2 regions of the Rothia sp. HMSC076D04 genome follow, and region 2 is predicted to be linked to the other one. Evidence: riboswitches for the same ligand, from Rfam matches in the RefSeq annotation. Region 2 holds a riboswitch; the other holds the start of a gene.
What was found. Region 2 has a riboswitch for thiamine pyrophosphate ahead of HMPREF2980_RS09100 (ECF transporter S component). Riboswitches for the same ligand answer to the same signal wherever they lie in the genome.
Positions count from the first base shown of each region.

Region 1: another riboswitch for thiamine pyrophosphate. It lies ahead of HMPREF2980_RS03720 (bifunctional hydroxymethylpyrimidine kinase/phosphomethylpyrimidine kinase); the one in region 2 lies ahead of HMPREF2980_RS09100 (ECF transporter S component).

Region 1 is NZ_KV817365.1:331,101-337,697, reverse strand. It holds gene HMPREF2980_RS03720 (bifunctional hydroxymethylpyrimidine kinase/phosphomethylpyrimidine kinase) at 1-1,142, opposite strand, end outside; TPP riboswitch at 1,134-1,332, opposite strand; gene HMPREF2980_RS03715 (ABC transporter ATP-binding protein) at 1,553-3,301, opposite strand; gene HMPREF2980_RS03710 (ABC transporter transmembrane domain-containing protein) at 3,303-5,213, opposite strand; gene HMPREF2980_RS03705 (DEAD/DEAH box helicase) at 5,658-6,597, shown strand, end outside.
Region 2 is NZ_KV817374.1:308,300-314,896, forward strand. It holds gene HMPREF2980_RS09085 (aminotransferase class IV) at 1-891, opposite strand, end outside; gene HMPREF2980_RS09090 (energy-coupling factor transporter transmembrane component T family protein) at 1,268-2,065, opposite strand; gene HMPREF2980_RS09095 (ABC transporter ATP-binding protein) at 2,062-3,690, opposite strand; gene HMPREF2980_RS09100 (ECF transporter S component) at 3,773-4,417, opposite strand; TPP riboswitch at 4,476-4,576, opposite strand; gene HMPREF2980_RS09105 (DUF4235 domain-containing protein) at 4,844-5,077, shown strand; gene HMPREF2980_RS09110 (MFS transporter) at 5,238-6,597, shown strand, end outside.

The sequences.
Region 1 (6,597 bases), on a different contig from region 2:
CCGGCGGGCTTTACGACGGCTTCACCGGCAGGTACGGGGCTGACCGGCAGCAGACGTTCCGGACTGGTGCCGTCCAGAGTATTGCCCTCAGAGTCGGTGGTGGCGAGCAGGTGATGCCACGGGTACGCGGAGGCGGCAGCCTCCAGACGGCGGGCACGGGCGGCGTGGTCCACCGGGCCGTGGCCCTCACCGGAGCCGACCTGCAGACCGGCACCTGCGGCGATGGATTCGTGGAGCCAGCGGGTGCTCCACTGCAGGGCGCGGTGGGTGTCTTCGCTGGTCAGAACGCTCTGCTGGCCTGCGGCGTGTCCTGCGACTTCGGCGTGCTGGAGCAGCTCCACTCCCAGGCGGGTTGCCAGCGATGAGGACAGGGAGCATCCGGTGCCGTGCGTATTGCGGCTGTCCAGGCGCGGGGTGCGCACGTGCGCGCAGGTGCCGTCCGGGAAGACCGCGGTGTTACCGGCGTCCTGACCGCACAGGTGGCCGCCCTTCACAATCACGGTGGTTCCGGTCGCCGCCGCAAGGTTCGCCGCCTGCTCGTGCGCCTCATCGAAAGTCTGGGCGGGCTCCTTCTCACAGAGCACGGCGAGCTCCGGAATGTTCGGGGTAATCACATTCACGAGCGGCACGAGGTCGCGTAGCGCCTGCTCCGCTTCAGCCTGCAGCAGGCGGTCACCGCTGGAGGCAATCATGACCGGGTCGAGCACGACCACGGGCACGGGGTGCTCGCTCAGCCAGGTGCGGACGGTACGAATCGTGTCCGCGTCGCCGAGCATGCCGATTTTCACGGCGTCAACCGTGACGTCATCAAAAACGGCGGCAAGCTGCGCGGTCAAAAATTCCAGGGGCGGGGTGAATACTTCACGAACCCCGCACGTGTTCTGGGCGACCAGTGAGGTGGTCACGCACATGCCGTAACCGCCGGATGCGGCAATGGACTTGAGGTCCGCCTGGATACCCGCACCGCCGGAGGGGTCGGTTCCAGCAATGGAGAGAACCCTCGGCACCCGAGCTGCCTGAGGTACCTGAGCTGTCTGCGGTGCCCGGGGGGTTCCGGAGGCGCTCGCGCCGGGTGCAGGGTTGGAGAGGGTCGAGGGGTTGGAGGTGGGTGCGCACGAGGGCGCGGTAGGCTGCTCTGCCATGATCGATAATCCCTTCGCTAGTTCGAACTAGAGCAGGTTCAATGGGTGATTCTCTCAGCCTTGAGTGTTATTACGCCGTTTCGTGCGCCCGCTGTGCTGTAGCTCTTCGCTGTGCCGTAGCCCTTCGTTGGGCGGTCAGTTGGGCGGGTTAGCGGGTCGCGGGCGTCTCAAGGCACCCCATATCGCTCTGCCAGGTTATCACAACGATTCTCAGTAGCTGAAAGTTTTGCGGGTGACAAGTGAATCTCTCCGAAATTTTCGTTTGAGCATTGCGGTACTGCACCACCATTCCGGCTCAGGTTTTCCAGCGCAGGCTTCAGCACCCCCCCCAGAACTCGCCCGTTAAAAGGCAATGCCCGGCACCGCTTTAGACGGTACCGGGCACTATCAGCCGGGCTTATCCTCAGAGCTTAGGTCAGGGCGAAAATCTCTGCCGGTGAACCCTCCGCAATGATCCTACCCTCGTGCAGCAGGACCGCGCGGTCAGCCAGCGAGGCGATACGCGCATCGTGCGAAATGATCAGCACCGCACGGTTCGCCAGCACGGCGCTCAGGGACTCGGTTGCGTCCGCGAGCTCCAGCTGGGTGGTGGACTCGTCCAGAATCACGGCGTGCGGGTCAGCAAGCACAATACGTGCCAGCGCCAGCTGCTGAATCTGGTCGCGGGTCAGCGGCGAATCCGCGCCGCTCACGACAGTATCCATGCCCTGCGGCAGGTCGCGCCACCAGCGGGCACCGATAGCGTCCAGTGCCTCGCCCATCTGCTCGACGGTTGCATCCGGCACGACCACCGTAAAGTTATCGGCGAGAGTACCGAAGAAGACGTGCGCTTCCTGGGTGCAGACCAGCAGGCGCGGGCGGCCATCGGCGGCGGCATCGGTCGGGAAGTCGCCGTGACCGACCGGGCGGCCCATCACGGTGATGGTGCCTTCCAGGGCGGTCAGCGAACCACCAATCAGACGAGCCAGGGTGGTCTTACCCGAACCGGAACGACCCACCAGGGCAAGTGCCTCACCGCGGCGAATCTTCAGGTTGATACCTTCCAGAACGAGGGCGTCCGGCGAGTAGCCGTAGGAGACGTCGGTGCAGTCAATGGCGTACTCCGGGTTCTTCACGGCTTCATCAGATACGGCGGCGAACGCTTCGGCACGGTGCTGTGCACGCGCCTCACGCTGCTTCTTCGCCAGGGAGACCACACCGAACACACGACCCATGTTCACCAGCATGATGCGCAGGCTGCTGACGTGGTGGTTCAGCATGTCGGCGAGGACTCGCAGGCTGAAAACCATGACCGAGGCGGTCGCCACGGCGCCCCAGCTTGCCCAGCCGAGAGCCACGCAGGCGGCACCCCAGAGCATACACAGAATCGTGGGGATCCAGGCGTTGATAGCGTCCACGGTGAAGTACAGCTGGCGGATGCGCACCATGCCCAGCTGCGCGGCGAACTGGCGCTTGTTCTCACCGGCGAAGGCGTCTTCGCGGGCGGTGTGAACGCCCAGCTCACGGATCGTGGAGGTGCCGCGAATGTTCTCGGTCAGCACACTGTTGAGGTCACTCACGCGCTCCTGGGCGGTCTGGTTGCGTGCCGCCATGAGCGGCAGCATCTTCGACATGATGAGGGCAAGACCGGCAATCATGGGTAGCATGATCAGACCCATTGCCGGGCTCACGAACGCCAGGGAGAGCGTGGAGATAATGAAGTACAGCAGCACGTAAATCGCGCCGAGCAGGTCCTCACTGACGGATTTTGCTGCCGAGGAGAGGTCGTCGGTCACGCGGGTGAGCAGGTCACCGCTACCGGCTTCTTCCACGGTGCGTGCGTCCAGGTCGAGGGTGCCGTCGAGGGTGTCCTGGTTGGCGTCACGGGTGACGAGCGCACCCAGTCGCGCCGCACTGTACGAGGAGACCATGAGGGTTATCGCCTGCACGATGAATGCCGCCAGAATAATCAGAATCGGCTGCCACGGGTAGCTGGAGAACTTACCCGCCACCACGTCGTCCACGGTGGCACCAATCTGCAGGGGCACCACCGCACCCATGAGGGTGCTGACCATGTAGATGACGAAGGTGTAGAGGGCTCGCCCCTTATGCGCCGCGAGGTAGTTCCACATGCGGCGTGCCACGTAGGCGGGGTTTTCGATGGGGAGCTGCTTTGCCATGCTAGTTCACCTCCTGATTCTGAGCAGTTTCGGTCTGAGCAGTTTCAGACTGAGCGGTTTCCGGGTAGCCGTCGCGTTCCATGCGGCGGGTCGTCTCCGCGGTCGTGGAGACAACGTAGACCTGCTCCAAATCCTGCAGCAGGCCGGGGTAGCCGACGGGCAGGCGGTCGCTACCGATCTGGGTTTCCATCGCATCGTAGATGTAACGCTGGCTGGGTTCGTCCACGGAGTTCAGCGGCTCGGTCAGAATGAGCACCTGCGCATCCTGTGCGAGAGCACGGGCGAGTGCCAGACGCTGACGCTGACCACCGGAGAGGTTCGCGCCTTCGCTGGTGATGCGGGCGGCGAAGTAGTCTTCGGGGTTGCGTCCGCCCAGTCGGTAGGCGATTTCGCGGGAGTCGGTAATCTTCAGCAGTTCCTCATCCTTTGCCTGTGCCAGCTCCTCGTCGGGGTTCGGCACGGTGCCCAAGCGCAGGTGCTCCTGCAGGGTTCCCGCGAAAATCATGGGGTTGGGTTCGCTCAGCAGCACGCGGCGACCGGTTGCGTCCTTGAGGTCCTCTCCCCCGCGTCGCAGGGTGCGGGCAAGCGCCTCGGCGTAGTCTTGCGCGGTGAGGTTGTAGTCGCGCGGGTTGACGTACACGATGCGCGGGTTGCTTGCACCGGCGGGGGCGACGGGTACGGGCACCTCGAGGGTGCTCTCCTCGACTGCCTGTTCGGCGCGTGCCAGCTGCGCCATTTCTTCGTCGGTGCGCGGGCTCTTCAGCACGCCCTGGCGTACGCCCGCGTGACCTTCGAGGCGGGCGACCTTGGCGAGCGCAATCTTGGCGTATCGCCATGCGGTGAGGAAGTTCTGGGTAATCCAGATGGGGCCGCCCATCATCGCGATAATGGAGGCGACGGTCACCAGGGACGCGGCGGGCGTGTCGGATACCCAGCGGCCGTTTTCAACGTGGCCGGTGAGGGCGAAGCCGATGCCGAGCAGGGTCACGGCACCGCCGAGCAGCGCGCGGATGAGGTACATCCAGCGGTGCGTCTTTTCGTAGCGCATGTAGCTGTCGAAGACTTCGTCGGTGCCGCGGTGGTAGCGTTCACGCATCTGCTCTTCGGCGCCGAGGCCGGCGATGGTGCGCAGACCGGTGGCGATGTCGGAGGCGCGTGAGGAGGCTTCGCCGTCCTTTTCGCGGTATTCGCCAATCTTGGATTCGAGGAAGGTCGAGTACCAGGCGATAACGCTAACCACGATAATCGTGCCGATGAGGGTGACAATCGCTGTGACGGGGTTGATCAGCCAGAGCTGCACGGCACCGAGGGTCGCGATGATCATGGCGTTGACGAATAGTGGCAGTGAGAAGTAGACGTCCGTAATGCGGCGTACGTCTTTGTTCATGACGGTGACCGCTTCGCCGGAGTCTACGCCAGCGCGGGTGCGCCCCATGAGCCGGTTGATGTAGATGCGCCAGTCGCGGCTAAGTTCCGCGCTGAGGGTCATGGAGGTACCCCAGCCGAAGAACTCGTTGATCACGATGAAGGTGATGGCTGCGACGACTACCCAGAACATGGGCCAGGCGTCGGGGGCTTTGCCGGCGATGTGCTGGTTGATGAATTGACCCACCATGACGGGGATAAGAATCGCACCGGTACCCGCGGTGGTTTCACCCACGACGGGGATTGCCCAGCGGTGCCAGGGGTATTTGTATCCGGGTGCGGTGACTCGCAGGGCGAGGCGCTTTTTGAGGGCTTCCTCTTCGGCCTTGCGCTGTTCGCTACCGGTTACTTCCTGTGCAGCTTTTTTCTGCGCAGTTTTCTTCTGAGCGGCTTTTTCCTGCGTGGTTTTGTTATGCATGGATTCTTCATGCGTAGCTTCTTCACGCGCGGCGTTTTCTTGTGCCTTGTCAGCGTTGTATTCAGTCATTCAACGTCTCTCCTTTCTCTTACCCTATTCCTTTATCAATGTGGCACGCAACACTATTTGCACCATAGATGGGCGTGTCGTCATTTATGCAACGTATTTTGGAGTTTGTATCAGCCGCTCAACATGCACCGACATCAATCGGCGGATTCTGCATCTACGCGGTAATCTATGCGGCATGGAGGCCTACGTTTTCGACCTTCTGAGCACCAGGTTTTTGCACCACTGCACTTTTAGTGCTTTGTTCTACACTACACGAATTTGGGGAATTCCCGCGTTAGCGCGGCACCGCGCCTCCCGAACACCCTATAAACGCCCCGCGAAGGAACCGCGAACTCCCTGCAAAGATGCAGCGAACACCCCGCAAACACTCCGCGAGTACCCGTTTGTTCCCTCGTAACGATAACGCCCCCGCGCCCGCGCTATTCCCGATAGACTGGAATCCTCATGAGTATTTTGAATTTTCTTTCTCCCGGGCTGGGCGAGAACCCCGGCGACTACAATCGACGCGATTTTAAGGGCAACCCCCTCACCGCCGAAGAAATCTATGAATCCTTCACCGAGTGGATTTCGACCCGCGGTATGACCCTGTACCCCGCCCAGGACGAGGCTGTTCTGAGCATTGCCGCCGGACATAACGTGGTGCTGGCAACCCCGACCGGTTCGGGTAAGTCCACTGTGGCTGTTGCCGCGCATTTTACGGGCCTGGCGACCGGTCAGCGTTCCTACTACACCGCCCCCATTAAGGCGCTGGTGTCTGAGAAGTTCTTTGACCTGATCAATATTTTTGGTGCCGAGAACGTGGGCATGATTACCGGCGACTCCGCCATTAATACGGAGGCACCCATTATCTGCTGCACCGCGGAAATTCTCGCCAATATTGCCCTGCGCGAGGGTAAGGATGCGGACCTCTGCCAGGTCATTATGGACGAGTTCCATTTCTACTCTGACCCGCAACGCGGCTGGGCGTGGCAGCTTCCCCTGCTGGAGCTTCCGCAGGCGCAGTTCCTGCTGATGAGCGCGACCCTGGGCGATACGACTCGCTTCCAGGAGGAGATGACGGCGCTGACCGGCCGCGAGAGTGACCTGGTGGCGCATTCTGAGCGCCCTATTCCGCTGCATTTCTACTACTCCACCACCCCGGTTCAGGAGACGGTGCAGGAGCTCGTGCAGACCAAGCAGACTCCGGTCTACATTGTGCACTTCTCGCAGAAGGCGGCGCTGGAGCAGGCGAATGCGCTGCTGTCGGTGGCTATCGCCTCGAAGGAGGATAAGGAACGCATCGCGGAGCTGATTGCGAAGTTCCGTTTCGGTCCGGGCTTCGGTAAGGCACTGAATAAGCTGGTGCGTGCCGGCATCGGTATTCACCACGCGGGCATGCTGCCCA
Region 2 (6,597 bases):
CGCCAGGTAGTTCAACAGGGTCGCGGTCAGCTCCGGGTCATGCGCCAGTGCCGTGCCGTTCAGGTGGGTCACCGGCGCAATCAGACGCACCGACGACGCCAACCACACGCCGTCCGACTCGAACAAATCCTGCGGGTAGAGCGGTCCGAAGCCCAGCTCCCAGCCGGCCTGGCGTGCCGCCTCGAACACCGCACCCTGCGTGGTACCGGGCAGGATGCCGTGGCTCGGCTCGGGCGTGTACAGCACCTTCTTGCCGTCCTCAATCTTGGCGACCAGCACCGAAGAAGTGGCGCCCTCAAGCACGCGACGCTCGTCGGTGATGAAGATAGCGTCATCCGCGCCGCGCTCCTGCACGTATCGCAGGACCGCCATGTTCACCGCGTAGGAGAGGGTCTTCGCACCCGCCAGCAGCCACGGGTAGGCGCTGTTGTCCATCGGCTCGTGGCCGCGCGGCAGCAGCATCGCCTTCACGCCCTCGGTGCGGCGCTTCACGATGGATGCGGGCACCGGCGACGCCATAATCAGCGTGTACGGGCCCGGCTGCATGGAGGTCACCGCCTGGGTGGGGCCGCGCGAAATAATAATCTTCACGATATGCTCTTCGCCCAGCGCAGTCTCGGCACCGGCGGTCGCCTCACGCATGAGGCGCTCCACCGCCGAACGCAGAATCTCGGGTTCCGGGTCGGGCAGATCCAGCATGCGCGCCGACGACTCGAGGCGGGACAGGTGCATGCCGAGCTTACGCACGCGACGGTTGACGGACAGCATGGTCTCGAAGACGCCGTCGCCGCGGGTGAAGCCCTGATCATCAACGCTGATGAGGGGCACGGACGGGTCAACGAAGATGCCCTGCGGGTTCTGCTCGTTCAGAAGAATTACGGTACTAGACATAGTCTTATTGTACGTTCGCGGCCAGACCATAGGCAGGAGGCGTCTGTACCTTCCTGAAGCGACATCAGGGTGCCCGAGCTCTGCGAGGGCGGGTGCCCCTGTAGGAGCGAAGGAAGAGTGCGGGCGCCCTCTACTCATGTCCCAAGTGGGGCTAGGCGCGGAGGAAATATGTGGTACCCCTCCTCCCTGTAGGAGCGAAGGAAGAGTGCGAGCACCTACGTATCCCAGCGTGGGAAGACGGTATCGCCCGTAGTGACATCAGGGTGTCCGAAGCGAAGCGAGGACGGGTCCCCTGTAGGAACGAGGGTGTATACCGCTTCCCAAGCAGAGCTACGAAAACGGAACCAGAAACGGAACAAACTACAGCAAGAGCAAACTAGCCCCAGAGGAACTGGATTGTACCCGCCGCAATAGATGCACCGTACGCAACAGCGATAATGACGGCGGCGGCAATGCTCACGTGCACATCACGCGGCGAATAGGACGGCACACGAGCCCAGGTGCGTTCGCCTGCGCCGAAGCCGCGCGCCTCCATGGTGATGGCGAGGCGGGAGCCGCGGCGGATAGCCTGCACGAGCAGGGCGAAGCTTTGCCCGCCGAAGGTTTGTGCACGTCCAGCGAGGGATTGGCCTGCGCCGAGTCCGCGGGCGCGTCGTGCCTGGCCGAGGGCGTTCCATTCGGCGAAGAGGATGCCGACGAGGCGCAGGGCGGCGACGGTGGCAAGCACGAACCGGGAGGGCAATTTGAAGGTTTGTGCGAGGGAGTCGCCGAGGTCGGTCGGGTCGGTGGTGAGTACGAATGCGAGGGTGGGTAGGACCATGGCGAGGGAGCGGATCATCATGGCTGCGCCGACGGCGGCGGAGTCGGTGGTGATGCTGTTGAAGCCGAGGTCGAGGATGGTGGTGCCGCTTTTGGCGCTGAGCATGGCGACGGACCAGCCGGTGGTGATGACGGCGATGAGGATGGGCCAGAAGCGGGCGAGGACGTTGACGGGTCGGAATCCGACGAGGATGAATCCGAGCAGTTCGAGGGCGAAGAGGATTCCGGAGGTGAGGGGGTCGCGCACGATGAGTGCGGCGATGATGAGGGTGAAGGAGACGATGAGTTTTACGCCGGCGTTGAGGTTGCTGAAGTAGCTGGTTCGGTCGATGGTGCCGAAGAAGTCGGTGTTCATGCGTTCTCCTTTCCGGGGGTTGTGGTGGCTTCGAAGGTGATGTGGTTGCCGCCGAGTGCGGCGGTGTAGTCTTCGTCGTGGGTGATGGAGATGACGGCGGTGCCGCCTGCGAGGAGTTCGCGGATGAGGTCGACGAGTTCTGCCCAGGTGCGTGCGTCTTGGCCGAAGGTGGGCTCATCGAGAATGAGTATTCTCGGTGCGGTGGCGAGCGCGGAGGCGACGGAGAGCCTGCGTTTTTCGCCGCCGGAGAGGGTGAAGGGGTTGGCGTCGAGTAGGTGGTTGAGGCGTAGGTGGGCCGCGAGTTCGTTGGTGCGGGCTGCGAGGTCGTCTTCGTTGAGGGGTTCGCGGGTGAGCGCGGCGAGTCGGCGGGGGCCGAGTTCGAGTTCTTCGCGTACGGTTCCGCGGATGAATTGGTATTCGGGTTCTTGGAAGACGTAGCCGATGCGGCTGAGCATTTGGGCGGGGGTCCAGGTGGGCACGTCCCAGTGGGCGCGCTCGCCGCCGTGGTTGCCGCCGTGGTTACCGTCGTAATTACGGAGCGCGTCGGTGGCGGTGAGGGTGCCGTTGGGTGCGGTGAGGAGCCCTGCGAGGGTGAGGGCTAGGGTTGATTTGCCGGCGCCGTTGGGTCCGAGCACGCTGAGGTGTTCGCCGGCGTGCAGGGTGAGGTTGATGCCGCTGCGCAGTACGGGCAGGTCGGTGGGTGCGGGTGCGGGGGTGTCGCCGAGGCGTTTGATGGTGCGTCGGCGTGCGCGTCGTTGTTTGGGGGTGGGTTGTGCGCGGGTGATGCTGAGGTTTTCGGCGCGGAGTAGCGCTTCGCCGCCCTCGTTTTCACCGCCCGCAATATTACCGGTCTGCGGCGCACGCGGCACGTAGTTGGGTACCCACACGCCTGCGTCGATGAGTTCTCGGCGGGCTTCGGTGAGTACGGTGTCGGGTGCGCCGTCGTGGGTGATGGTGCCGCCTTCGCCGAGCACGATAATGCGGTCCATGTGCGGCGCCCAGATGCTCACGCGGTGTTCTACGACGAGCAGGGTCGCTCCGGTGGCTTGCGCGGCGGCAAGGATGCTGTCGCGTACTTCCTGCACGCCGGAGGGGTCGAGGTTGGCGGTGGGTTCGTCGAGGATCATGGCGCCGGGGTGCATCGAGAGGATGCCCGCCAGGCCGAGGCGCTGCTTCTGCCCGCCGGACAGCGCGCTGCTGGGGTGGTCGAGGGGCAGGTCGTTGAGCCCTACGGCGGTGAGGGCTTCGGTGACGCGGCCCCAGATTTCTTCGCGGGGTACGCGCAGGTTTTCGGGGCCGAACGCGACGTCGTTGCCGACGGTTGCCATGACGATGGAGGATTCGGGGTCCTGCTGCATCATGCCGGCGGTGCCGCGTGCTTCGGCAGGGGCTTGCCCGTTGATGGTGATGGTGCCGCCGGCGGATTCGCCGTCATCATCGTGGAGCACACCGGCGATGGCGTGCAGGAGCGTCGATTTGCCGGCGCCGGAGGTGCCCAGTAGCAGGACTTTTTCACCGGGGTTGATGGTGAGGTTGAGTCCGCTGATGACGGGTTCTGGGCGTCCGGGGTGGTGCCAGCTGAAGTTGTTGAGCTCGATGCGCGCCCCGCGCGGTGTTGCTTCCATAATGGTTCCTTAGCCTTGTGGCTGCTGAGTGTGCCGAGTGGTGACTCGTTGTGAGTGACTAGGGGTGTCTAGTTGCTGGTGATTAGCGGCGGGTCTTGCCGGATGCCAGCGAGGAGAGCACACCGGTCTTGGCGAGGTTCTGCACGAGAATCCATGCGAGGAAGCCTGCGATGATTGCACCGGAGATGACGGCGCACGCTACGTAGATGATTGCCTTGACCGGTTCCATGTCGGGGTAGTAGATGAAGATTTCGTTAACGCCCATGAACAGGCCGCTGAGCGCGCCGGCGAAGACTGCTACGAATGCGTCCCAGCGACGGTAGCGGAAGATTGCGAAGGCGATTTCAGCGCCGATGCCCTGGAAGAAGCCTGCGATCAGGATTTCGCCGCTCCACGCGCCGCCGGTGAAGAGTACGGAGATGAATGCTGCGACGATTTCGCCGAAGAGTGCCGCACCGGGCTTGCGGATGAGCAGGCCGCCGAGGGTGCCGCCAAGCAGCCATGCGCCGGCGACGATGGGGCGGAATTCGGGTGCTGCTACGAGTGCGGTTTTCGCGGCGGGGCCGACTGCGATGTCCCAGATCCAGAAGATGACGGCGCAGGCTACTGCGATGACTGCGGCGATAACGATTTCGTTGACTCGCCAGCGCAGGTTCGGCTTCTTCGTTTCTGCCTGGGTAGATGCCTGGCTAGATGCCTTGGAGGCGGGGGTTACGTTCTGCGACATTGGTGGTCCTTCCTTCGTTGGAAGGGGAATGTCCTCGCCCTCTGAATGGACGAGGGCATTGAGAAGAAATTCGACTCCCTACACCGGTACTAACCGGATCAGGTTCGAGGGTCTGCTTAGCACTCTCAGCGCCTCGGTGGCGCTCCCCTGTCGTTGTGGGGTTCCTTGTCCGTACCGTTGTGGTGCGGGTGGAAGCCCAGGTTCGATTGTAGGCGTGTCTGGCTGTTCGTGCCAATTTGCCGCTTTTTGTTTTCTTCTTCTGCCCACATTACAGAATTGCACGGTGTACAATTTTGGGACGGAGCGGCTCCAAGGCGGCACGAACGCCTTAAACCCTATACGCTAGGGAGTGGCGCTCTTTTCTCACCCAACCCCGAAGGGGTTCACGGGCAGGACGCCGCATCGTATACAGCTAAGGAGATACACATGAACCCCGTCGCTAAGCTTGCCATTGCGGGTATCAACATGGGCGCTACTGCCCTGGTTGGTAAGGGTCTGGGCGCAGCCTGGACCAAGGCTACCGGCAACCAGCCTCCCGCCATTTCCCACGACTCTGAAGACACCCTGCGTCAGGTCATCCTCTGGACCGTTCTGACCTCCGTCGTGGGTGCTGTGGTGAGCTTCGGTATTGCTCGCCTGCAGCGTCGTTTCTTCAACTAAGGCTTTGCGCCTTCCGCGCGAAAGTTCATGAACTAGGCGGTACGTATCTCCACTCGGTACGTACCGCCTGGTGTTCCCTCTTCAGCACGCCCGCTCTACTTCAGCAGGTTTCACGCCGCCGCTACGCTGAAGCGCCACCTCGGCATCCGAAAGCACAACTATGACTATTTCTTCTCCCCGCCGTAAGACGAAGGCTCCGCGTAGGGTCGTTGACCACGCGAACAGCCGCCGTTCGGTCGCGTCCTGGGTCATGTGGGATGTTGGTTCGTCGAGCTTCGACTCGATTATGATGACCTTCATCTTCACCGTGTACCTGACCAGTAGCTATTTCGGCACTCCCGAAGAGACCTCCTCGGCGCTGTCTCTGGGTCTGACCATTGCAGGGTTCCTCATTGCGATTCTGGCGCCGGTCACCGGTCAGCGTAACGATAAGTCCGGCAAGGGCATCTTCTGGCTCGGTGTGAACACCATGCTGCTGGTCGCTTCGATGGCGGCGTGCTTCTTCGTGGGCCCCACCCCGCAGTACCTGTGGCTGGGTGTCACCCTGATTTCTGCGGCAAGCGTGTTCAGCGAGTTCGCGTACGTGAACTATAACGCCGTACTGCCGCGCATCTCCCACCCGGAGAATATCGGTAAGATTTCGGGCGCCGGATGGGCTGCCGGCTACATTGGCGGCATCCTGGCGCTGGCTGTGGTGCTGTGGGGTTTTGTGCTTACCCCCGAAGTGCTCGGCCTGACCACCGAGAACGCCCTGAATATCCGTGCGGTCGCGCTGTTCGCCGCCGCGTGGTGCCTCATCTTCTGCGTGCCGCTGCTGGTGCGTATGCGCACCCGCGAGCGCTTCCTGCCGGAGGTGCTGCCCACCCGCGAGCTGCGTTTCCTGGAGCTGGGTCTGGAGCGTTTCTCCCCGGCTCGTCAGGGCGGTCTGCTCGCCTCCTATAAGGCGCTGTGGCGCACGATTCGTCGTCTGAAGATGACCTCCCCGCAGACCCTGTGGTTCCTGGTTGCATCGGCGGTGTTCCGTGATGGTCTGTCCGGTATTTTTACGTTCGGCGGTATTCTTGCGGCGGGCACGTTCGGTTTCAGCACCTCCGAGGTGATTCTGTTCGGTATTGCCGGTAGCGCTGTCGCCGCGGTTGGTGCGATCCTGGGCGGCTACCTGGATGACTACCTGGGCCCGAAGGCAATTATTGTTATCTCGCTGGTCGGCATTATTTTGGCGGCTACCCCGCTGCTGTTCTTCCCTCAGCCTGGCGTGTTCTGGGTATGCGCCCTGCTGCTGTGTCTGTTCGTTGGCCCGGCGCAGTCGGCGTCCCGCACGTTCCTGGCTCGCCTGGCTGAGCCCGGTACTGAGGGTGAGCTGTTCGGCCTGTACTCGACCACCGGTCGTGCCACGAGCTTCCTGGCTCCGATGCTGTTCGGTCTGTGTGTGAGCATCATGGGCGCGCAGATTTGGGGTGTGCTCGGTATTCTAATCGTTGTGGTGGCGGGCCTGCTCCTGCTGCTGCCGGTGAAGGCGC